3 regions of the Streptomyces kanamyceticus genome follow, and region 1 is predicted to be linked to each of the others. Evidence: predicted binding sites of a transcription regulator. Region 1 holds the regulator's gene; each other region holds the start of a gene.
What was found. Region 1 encodes HrcA, which represses chaperone genes, less so after heat shock. Its sites were predicted from a motif close to TTNGCACTCNGNNNNNCNGAGTGCNAA; they were not measured.
Positions count from the first base shown of each region.

Region 1 (3,275 bases):
CCCCGTAAGGGGCGCGGGGAACTGCGCGAGCAACCCCCACGACCCGCGGGAGGAGAACGCCGAAGCCCCCCGGCACGGGATGAACCGTCTCCGAGGGGCCAACGCACGGCTCAAGGCGCTACCGCCCGTTAAACGCATCCTTGAGGCGAGAGAAAAGCCCCTGCTGCCCCGGCTGGAACTGCCCCGTGGGCCGCTCCTCCCCACGCAGCTGCGAAAGCTCCCGCAGCACCCGCTCCTGCTCGGGATCGAGCTTCGTCGGCGTCAGGACCTCCACGTGCACGATGAGGTCACCACGCCCCCCACCCCGCAGATGCGTTACGCCACGGCCGTGCAGCGGAACCGACTGCCCCGACTGCGTGCCGGGCCTGATGTCGATCTCCTCCAGGCCGTCCAGCGTCTCCAGCGGCACCTTCGTGCCCAGCGCCGCGGCCGTCATCGGGATGGTGACGGTGCAGTGCAGATCGTCCCCGCGCCGCTGGAAGACGGCGTGCGGCAGCTCGTGGATCTCGACGTAGAGGTCACCGGCGGGGCCACCGCCGGGGCCGACCTCGCCCTCGCCCGCGAGCTGGATCCGGGTGCCGTTGTCGACACCCGCGGGGATCTTCACGGTCAGCGTCCGCCGCGACCGGATGCGGCCGTCGCCGGCGCACTCCGGGCAGGGCGTGGGTACGACCGTGCCGAAGCCCTGACACTGCGGGCACGGCCGCGACGTCATGACCTGCCCGAGGAAGGACCGCGTGACCTGCGACACCTCGCCGCGACCGCGGCACATGTCACAGGTCTGCGCGGAGGTACCGGGAGCGGCACCTTCCCCACTGCAGGTCGTACAGACCACGGCCGTGTCGACCTGGATGTCCTTGGTGGTGCCGAAGGCGGCCTCGTTGAGGTCGATCTCCAGACGGATCATGGCGTCCTGGCCGCGGCGCGTGCGCGACCGGGGGCCACGCTGCGACGCCGTACCGAAGAACGCGTCCATGATGTCCGAGAAGTTGCCGAAGCCACCGGCCCCGAAACCGCCCGCACCGCCGCCGCCCGCCTGGGACAGCGGGTCACCGCCGAGGTCGTAGACCTGCTTCTTCTGCGGGTCCGACAACACCTCGTACGCGGCGTTGATCTCCTTGAAGCGCTCTTGAGTCTTCGGATCCGGATTCACATCCGGGTGAAGCTCTCGCGCCAGCCTCCGGAAGGCCTTCTTGATCTCGTCCTGGGAAGCGTCGCGGCGCACGCCGAGTACGGCGTAGTAGTCCGTGGCCACTTACGACTCCGCCAGGATCTGTCCGACGTAACGTGCCACTGCGCGTACTGCTCCCATCGTTCCCGGATAGTCCATGCGGGTCGGTCCGACCACGCCGAGTTTGGCTACTGCCTCGCTGCCCGAACCGTAGCCGACCGAGACCACGGACGTGGAGCTGAGGCCCTCATGGGCGTTCTCATGACCGATCCGTACGGCCATGCCCGAATCCTGCACCTCACCAAGCAACTTGAGGAGCACGACCTGCTCCTCCAGGGCCTCGAGGACGGGCCGGATGGTGAGGGGAAAATCATGTCCGAAGCGGGTGAGATTGGCGGTTCCGCCGATCATCAGCCGCTCCTCGGTCTCCTCCACGAGTGTTTCGAGGAGGGTGGACAGGACGGTCGCGACGGTGCCGCGGTCCTCGGCCTCGAAGGCCTCGGGCAGGTCCTGCACCAGCTGCGGCACGTCCGCGAAGCGGCGTCCCGCGACCCTGCTGTTGAGCCTGGCCCGCAGATCGGCGAGCGAGGTCTCGCCGAACGGCGCCGGGCAGTCGATCATGCGCTGCTCGACCCGGCCCGTGTCCGTGATCAGTACGAGCATCAGCCGGGCGGGAGCCAGCGAGAGCAGCTCCACGTGCCGCACCGTCGACCGCGTGAGCGACGGGTACTGCACGACCGCGACCTGCCGGGTCAGCTGCGCGAGCAGCCGCACCGTGCGCCCCACGACGTCGTCGAGGTCGACGGCGCCGTCGAGGAAGTTCTGGATGGCCCTGCGCTCCGGCGCGGTCATCGGCTTGACGCCCGCGAGCTTGTCGACGAAGAGGCGGTAGCCCTTGTCCGTCGGGATGCGCCCCGCGCTGGTGTGCGGCTGGGCGATGAACCCCTCCTCCTCCAGCGCGGCCATGTCGTTGCGGACCGTCGCCGGGGAGACCCCGAGACTGTGCCGCTCCGTCAGCGCCTTGGAACCGACCGGCTCCTCGGTGCCTACGTAGTCGTGGACGATGGCGCGGAGCACCTCGAGCCTGCGTTCACTGAGCATCGCGCACACCTCCAGCTGTCATACGTCGCGTCGAGCCCCGCCGAGCCCCCTTGCCTGGCACTCACCACGGGCGAGTGCCAGCTACCAAAGGGTCAGTGTACGGCCGTGAGGTACGGCCCCGGCAAGGGCGGACCCGCCGAAGTCACGCACGCGTGTCGGGCAGCGGCTGCCGAACACGGCCCGTACGGATAGCGTCACCGTATGGACGTGGCGCTGGCATGGGAAGCGGCGGGCTGGGAACGACTCGCACCGCGTGTGGGGCGGTGCCGCCTGCCGGTCTGGGACTGCACGGCGGGCCTCGTCGTCGGCGACGACGCGGCCCTCATGATCGAGGCGGGGGCGACCCTGGCCGAGGGCGCGGCACTGCGGACCCGCGCCAGGGAGATCATCGGCGGCGGGCGACGGGTCACGCACCTCGTGTTGACGCACCCGCACTTCGACCACGTTCTGGGGGCCGCGGCCTTCGCGGGCGTGGAGGTGTACGGGGCGGTGGGCATCGACACGGTCTTCGAAAGAGGCCGCGACGAACTGCGCGCCGACGCGGTGCGCCAGGGCGTGAGCCCGGACGCGGCGGCCGAGGCGGCCGATCTCCTCGTCCACCCGCGCCACCTGGTGTGCGGGGAGTGGACGCTCGACCTCGGCGGCGGGGTGCGGGTGCTGCTCGCCAACGTCGGCCCCGGCCATACCGGGCACGACCTCGCGGTGCTTGTCACGGGGGCCGACGGGGGCCGCGAGATCGTGTTCTGCGGCGATCTGGTCGAGGAGTCGGGCGAACCGCAGGCAGGACCCGACGCCGTACCGGAGCAGTGGCCCGCGGCGCTCGACCGGCTCCTGGAGCTGGGCGGTGAGGACGCGCTCTACGTGCCGGGGCACGGTGCGGTGGTGGATGCGGCTTTTGTCCGTGCGCAGCGCGCCACACTGGCGGGCCGCTTCGGCGTGTCGTAGCGGAGGTCCTTGCCACTCTTCCTATCGTCGGCAGAATGCGCCAGTACTCCGCCGATCT
Region 1 is NZ_CP023699.1:6,756,060-6,759,334, reverse strand. It holds gene dnaJ (molecular chaperone DnaJ) at 119-1,255, opposite strand; gene hrcA (heat-inducible transcriptional repressor HrcA) at 1,256-2,272, opposite strand; gene CP970_RS29105 (MBL fold metallo-hydrolase) at 2,474-3,217, shown strand; gene CP970_RS29100 (DUF3097 domain-containing protein) at 3,253-3,275, shown strand, end outside.

Region 2 (3,275 bases), 1.2 Mb from region 1:
CTGAGGTGAATCCCATGAGCGTCAACGTCCGCATCCCCACCATTCTCCGCACTTACACCTCCGGCCAGGCGGAGGTCGCCGCCGAGGGGGCCACGCTGGGTGAGGTCATCGCCGATCTGGAGAAGAACCACACCGGCATCGCCGCCCGCGTCCTGGACGACCAGGGCAAGCTGCGTCGTTTCGTGAATGTCTATGTGAACGACGACGACGTCCGTTTCGAGCAGGGTCTGGAGACCGCCACTCCGGACGGTGCCGGTGTCTCGATCATTCCGGCGGTGGCCGGAGGCTGAGCTTCCGCAGGCAAGAGCACGCAGCGTCATCCGAATTGCCCCCTCCGCGAGAGAAACGGAGGGGGCAATTCTGCATGGTTGAGCGCGGTACAGTTGGGAACAGTGCTTCGCCGTTAGTGCCGAGCGCATATACGAAGTCGGCCCGGAGCCGACAAGAAGTAGCCAAAGCGTGCAGTCCATTTGGGTCCTTTGCGGCATTTGCCCGGCCCGACTTGCCCTGAACTCCGGCAAATTCTCCAGATATTTCCGATCGTACGTGCCCAGAATTCTCGTCCGATTGACCTGTTGCAGACGGCAGTTGGACAGATACATTCAGCGGCGGTCGACGCGTTCCGGCGCACACCTCCCATCTCCAATGGGTGGTGGAGGTCTGACCCGGGTCCGCGAAGTGCGGTCCTGTGCAAGGGCCAGTAATAGGGGAGTTAGGCATGGCTCAGGGCACCGTCAAGTGGTTCAACGCGGAGAAGGGGTACGGCTTCATCGCGGTCGACGGTGGTGCGGATGTTTTCGTCCACTACAGCGCGATCCAGATGGACGGGTACCGCACCCTTGAAGAAGGTCAGCGAGTCGAATTCGAGATCTCGCAGGGCCAGAAGGGTCCGCAGGCGGACATGGTCAAACTCGCCGTCTAGCTCGGCGCGACCGACCACCGAAGCAAGCATCGCGAGGGGCTCGTATCCCGACAGGGATACGGGCCCCTCGTGTGTGCCGTGCGGGCCCGGGGGTCCCTCGTACGTCCGGATCTCACGGGAGCACCTTGCACTCGTAGGGGTCGAGTGCTAATCATTGGGCTTAGCACTCTCCGCGTGAGAGTGACAGAACTTGGATCGGGTCGGTGAGGCTCGCGGGCCGGGTGGGGCAAGGAACCACAAGGGCTGCAGGCCGTCCGTCGCGGGCACCAGCACGGTCCGTTTGCATTTCCACCCCGTCCGGGAGGACCACTTCACATGGCCAAGATCATCGCGTTCGACGAGGAGGCACGGCGCGGCCTCGAGCGCGGCATGAACCAGCTCGCCGACGCCGTCAAGGTGACCCTGGGCCCCAAGGGTCGCAACGTCGTCCTCGAGAAGAAGTGGGGCGCCCCCACGATCACCAACGATGGTGTCTCCATCGCCAAGGAGATCGAGCTCGAGGACCCGTACGAGAAGATCGGCGCCGAGCTGGTCAAGGAGGTCGCGAAGAAGACGGACGACGTCGCCGGTGACGGCACGACGACCGCGACCGTCCTGGCCCAGGCGCTGGTCCGCGAGGGCCTTCGCAACGTGGCCGCCGGTGCCAACCCGATGGCCCTCAAGCGCGGCATCGAGAAGGCCGTCGAGGCCGTCTCGGGCGCCCTCCTCGAGCAGGCCAAGGACGTGGAGACCAAGGAGCAGATCGCTTCGACGGCCTCCATCTCCGCCGCCGACACCCAGATCGGCGAGCTCATCGCCGAGGCGATGGACAAGGTCGGCAAGGAAGGCGTCATCACCGTCGAGGAGTCGCAGACCTTCGGGCTCGAGCTTGAGCTCACCGAGGGCATGCGCTTCGACAAGGGCTACATCTCGGCGTACTTCGCCACCGACATGGAGCGTATGGAGGCGTCGCTCGACGACCCGTACATCCTGATCGTCAACTCCAAGATCTCCAACGTGAAGGACCTCCTTCCGCTGCTGGAGAAGGTCATGCAGTCGGGCAAGCCGCTGCTGATCATCGCGGAGGACGTCGAGGGCGAGGCGCTGTCGACGCTCGTCGTCAACAAGATCCGTGGCACCTTCAAGTCCGTCGCCGTCAAGGCCCCGGGCTTCGGTGACCGCCGCAAGGCCATGCTCGGCGACATCGCCATCCTCACCGGTGGCACCGTCATCTCCGAGGAGGTCGGCCTCAAGCTGGAGAACGCCGGTCTCGACCTGCTCGGCCGCGCCCGCAAGGTCGTCATCACCAAGGACGAGACGACCATCGTCGACGGCTCCGGTGAGAGCGACCAGGTCCAGGGCCGCGTCAACCAGATCCGCGCCGAGATCGAGAACTCGGACAGCGACTACGACCGCGAGAAGCTGCAGGAGCGCCTGGCGAAGCTCGCCGGCGGTGTTGCGGTCATCAAGGCCGGTGCCGCGACCGAGGTCGAGCTCAAGGAGCGCAAGCACCGCATCGAGGACGCCGTTCGCAACGCGAAGGCCGCCGTCGAAGAGGGCATCGTCGCCGGTGGTGGCGTGGCCCTCATCCAGGCCGCCGCCGTCTTCGAGAAGCTTGAGCTCGAAGGTGACGAGGCCACCGGTGCCGCCGCTGTGAAGCTGGCCCTGGAGGCCCCGCTGAAGCAGATCGCCGTCAACGCCGGCCTCGAGGGTGGCGTCGTCGTCGAGAAGGTGCGCAACCTGACCGTCGGCCACGGCCTGAACGCCGCGACCGGTGAGTACGTCGACATGATCGCCGAGGGCATCCTCGACCCGGCGAAGGTGACGCGCTCCGCCCTGCAGAACGCCGCCTCCATCGCCGCGCTGTTCCTCACCACCGAGGCCGTCATCGCCGACAAGCCGGAGAAGGCGGGCGCTGCCCCGGCCGGCGGCGGCATGCCGGGCGGTGACATGGACTTCTGATCCCTCGCGGATCGGCTGTCCTGAGCGCTTAGCTCGTACGAAGGGGCGGCACTCTCCTCACGGAGGGTGTCGCCCCTTCGGCATGCCCGTGCCCCCGTCCCGTCAGCGCACACCGTGCCTTTGCTCACCGTTTACCAAGGACTTAAGTCCCTGGCTCGGGCCTTTTGTCCCGGGTGAGACTTTCGTCCGTGAACTCCCTGGACTCCGTCATCCTGCAAGTGAACGACCACTTGTGGACCTACCTCCTGATCCCGCTCGTCGTCGGCGCGGGCATCTGGTTCACCGTGCGGTCCAGGGCCGTGCAGCTGCGGCTGCTCCCCGAGATGTTCCGCGTCATCCGCGAGAAGACGCCCGAGCGGGCCGACGGACGCAAGCAGGTCTCCTCGTTCGGCGCCTTCACCATCTCCGCGGC
Region 2 is NZ_CP023699.1:5,541,199-5,544,473, forward strand. It holds gene CP970_RS23815 (MoaD/ThiS family protein) at 15-290, shown strand; gene CP970_RS23820 (cold-shock protein) at 719-922, shown strand; gene groL (chaperonin GroEL) at 1,238-2,863, shown strand; gene CP970_RS23830 (alanine/glycine:cation symporter family protein) at 3,052-3,275, shown strand, end outside.
Region 2: groL (chaperonin GroEL) is a predicted target of HrcA. The motif match lies at 1,047-1,073, and genes of this name have one in related genera.

Region 3 (3,275 bases), 2.6 Mb from region 1:
AGCTCCACCTCGGTGGCGGCGCCGACCTTGATCACGCACACGCCGCCGGCCAGCTTCGCGAGGCGCTCCTGGAGCTTCTCGCGGTCCCAGTCGGAGTCCGTGGCGTCGATCTCGGCCTTGATCTGCGAGACGCGGCCCTCGACGTCGGCCTTGTTGCCGCCGCCGTCGACGATCGTCGTGTCGTCCTTGGTGATCGTGACGCGGCGGGCGGTGCCCAGCACGTCGAGACCGACCTGGTCGATCTTGAGGCCGACCTCTTCGGCGATGACGGTGCCGCCGGTGAGGGTGGCGATGTCACCGAGCATGGCCTTGCGGCGGTCGCCGAAGCCGGGAGCCTTCACCGCGACGGCGTTGAAGGTGCCGCGGATCTTGTTCACGACCAGGGTCGAGAGGGCCTCGCCCTCGACGTCCTCGGCGATGATCAGGAGCGGCTTCGAGGCGTTGGCCTGGATGACCTTCTCGAGCAGCGGCAGGAGGTCCTGGATGGAGGAGATCTTGCCCTGGTGGATCAGGATGTACGGGTCGTCGAGGACGGCCTCCATACGCTCCTGGTCGGACACCATGTACGGCGACAGGTAGCCCTTGTCGAAGGCCATGCCCTCGGTGAAGTCGAGCTCCAGGCCGAAGGTGTTGGACTCCTCGACGGTGATGACACCGTCCTTGCCGACCTTGTCCATCGCCTCGGCGATGAGCTCGCCGACCTGCGGGTCCTGGGCCGACAGACCGGCGACGGCCGCGATGTCGGCCTTGTCGTCGATCGGACGGGCGGTGGCGAGGAGCTCCTCGGAGACGGCCGCGACGGCGGCGTCGATGCCCTTCTTCAGGGCGGCCGGGGAGGCGCCCGCGGCGACGTTGCGCAGACCCTCCTTGACCAGGGCCTGGGCGAGCACGGTGGCGGTGGTGGTGCCGTCACCCGCGATGTCGTTGGTCTTGGTCGCCACCTCCTTCACCAGCTGCGCGCCGAGGTTCTCGTACGGGTCCTCGACCTCGACCTCACGGGCGATGGTGACGCCGTCGTTGGTGATGGTCGGGGCGCCGAACTTCTTGTCGATGACGACGTTGCGGCCACGGGGGCCGATCGTCACCTTGACCGTGTCGGCAAGCTTGTTGACGCCGCGCTCAAGGGCGCGACGGGCGTCCTCGTCGAACTTAAGGATCTTCGCCATGGGAGCGATTCAGCCCTCTCGAAAACTCGGGTGAACGAACTGCGCCCCTCGCCGCCCGGCTTCAGCGGGGTGACCAGGGGCGCAGCTCAAAGCAATGCTTCTGCTTCGGGGTGAACTACTTCTCGACGATCGCGAGCACGTCGCGAGCCGAGAGGACGAGGTACTCGTCGCCGTTGTACTTCACCTCGGTGCCGCCGTACTTGCTGTACAGCACGACGTCGCCGACCTTGACGTCGAGCGGCAGGCGCTCGCCGTTCTCGAAGCGGCCCGGGCCCACGGCGAGGACAGCACCCTCCTGGGGCTTCTCCTTCGCGGTGTCCGGAATGACCAGGCCGGAGGCCGTGGTCTGCTCGGCGTCGAGCGGCTGGACCACGATGCGGTCCTCGAGCGGCTTGATGGCAACCTTGGAGCTTGCGGTCGTCACGATCCGGTCTCCCCCTTCGGAGATCTACGGGGTTAACAGTCTGGGGTGGCGACCAGGTGGATCCGTCGTCGCGGGTGCCGGACCTGCCCGTCGCTGTTGGCACTCTCCAGCGGGGAGTGCCAGAAGCGAGACTAGGACGGGGATTAGCACTCGGTCAAGCGGAGTGCCAATCGACTGCGTCTGGCTTTAGCGGGGCTTGGAGTGGTGCTCCCTGTTGTCGCAACGCTTCTTGTGGGCCGGGGGTTCCTTGTCGGCGATTCGTGGGCGCCCCGTTTTCGCCGGGTCGGCAGGTGGGGCTGTGCCCACCCGTTCCGCCCTGCGGAACGCCTGCCCACAGCGGGGAGCGCCGGGCTCCCCCTTCGTGCCCGGTTTACGCGGTACCTTCTGGGCCGCCTTCCGCCCGAGCCTCTCGATCGGGTCCACCGATTCCGCGCAGCCCGTGAGGAGCGTGGGCGCGAGTACGCCGCACAGCAGGGCCCCGGCCAGGAGGCGGCGGCGCGCTCGCGCCCGGGGGGTCACAGGTAGTCCTCCAGCCTGGCCACCGCGTACCCCTTGTCCGTGACCGTCTTCATGACCTTGCGGACCATGTCGGGCATCGTGCCCTTCCAGTCCGCGCGGCCCCGGAAGTGCGTGAGGATGATGTCTCCGGGATGCAGGTCCCGGTCCCACTCGCGCCACTCCATGTGGTCGGCGAACGCCTCCGACGCCCACAGCGGCACCGCCTTGATGCCACAGGACTTGGCGGCGCGCAGGGAGTCCTGGTTGTAGTTGCCGTACGGCGGGCGGAAGAGTTCGGGCCGTTTGCCGTAGCGCTTCGCGATGACGTCCTGCATGCCGCAGATCTCGCGGCGCTGCGCCTCGTAGGAGAGTCCGGGCAGGTAGCGGTGGTTGAGGGTGTGGTTGTTCAGGGTGATGCCGCGGGACTGCATCTTCTTGAAGTACGCGTAGTCCTCCTTGACCAGGTAGTCACTGAGGAACGCGGTGTACGGGAGCTTCAGGTCGCTCATCATCCGCAGCAGCGCCGGGTCCTTCTCGGCGCCGTCGTCGATGGTCAGGAAGACGACCTTCTCCGTGGTCGGGATCGTCGTGAAGACGGGCGGCAGGCTCGACTGGCCCTTGACCTCGAAGCCCTTGCGGGTGGTGATGTGCGGCTTGGCCGCGGGGGCGGGGGGCGCCGCGAGCGGGGTCTTCGCCAGGCCCCAGCGCTTGGCCGCAGCGACCCGCGCGGCCTGGGCCGCGCCGAGCCGCTTGGCGTAGGAGTCGAGGGCGCGGGCGGGCGGGGCCTGGAGCGGCTGCTGGCCGTGGGCCGGTTCGACGGTGTCGGATTCGCCCCCGACGGCGCAGCCCGACGCGATCGCGACGACCGTGATCACCGCGACGGCGGCCCTCGTCTGATTCTTCCGCCTTCTGGCGGATTCTTCCGTTTGTCGTACTAGTTGCATGGCGCCGGATCCTCGCAGCTCAAGGACCTGCCGAAGGGCCGACACCGCCACCGGCCGCGCACCATCCACCGACTGGCCCACAATGGGGCAGGTGAACGACCCGAACACGCCGAGCGGCCACGAGACCGACCCCGGCGACCCTCTCGGCAACCCCCTCGCCGCCTTCGCCGCCCTGCGCACCGACGCGGGCCTGGCCCTGCTCGACGAGGTGCGGGACGTGCAGCCCGCGCAGGAGCTCGCCGC
Region 3 is NZ_CP023699.1:4,129,319-4,132,593, forward strand. It holds gene groL (chaperonin GroEL) at 1-1,166, opposite strand, end outside; gene groES (co-chaperone GroES) at 1,282-1,590, opposite strand; gene CP970_RS16955 (polysaccharide deacetylase family protein) at 2,106-3,032, opposite strand; gene CP970_RS16960 (THUMP-like domain-containing protein) at 3,115-3,275, shown strand, end outside.
Region 3: groES (co-chaperone GroES) is a predicted target of HrcA. The motif match lies at 1,734-1,760, and genes of this name have one in related genera.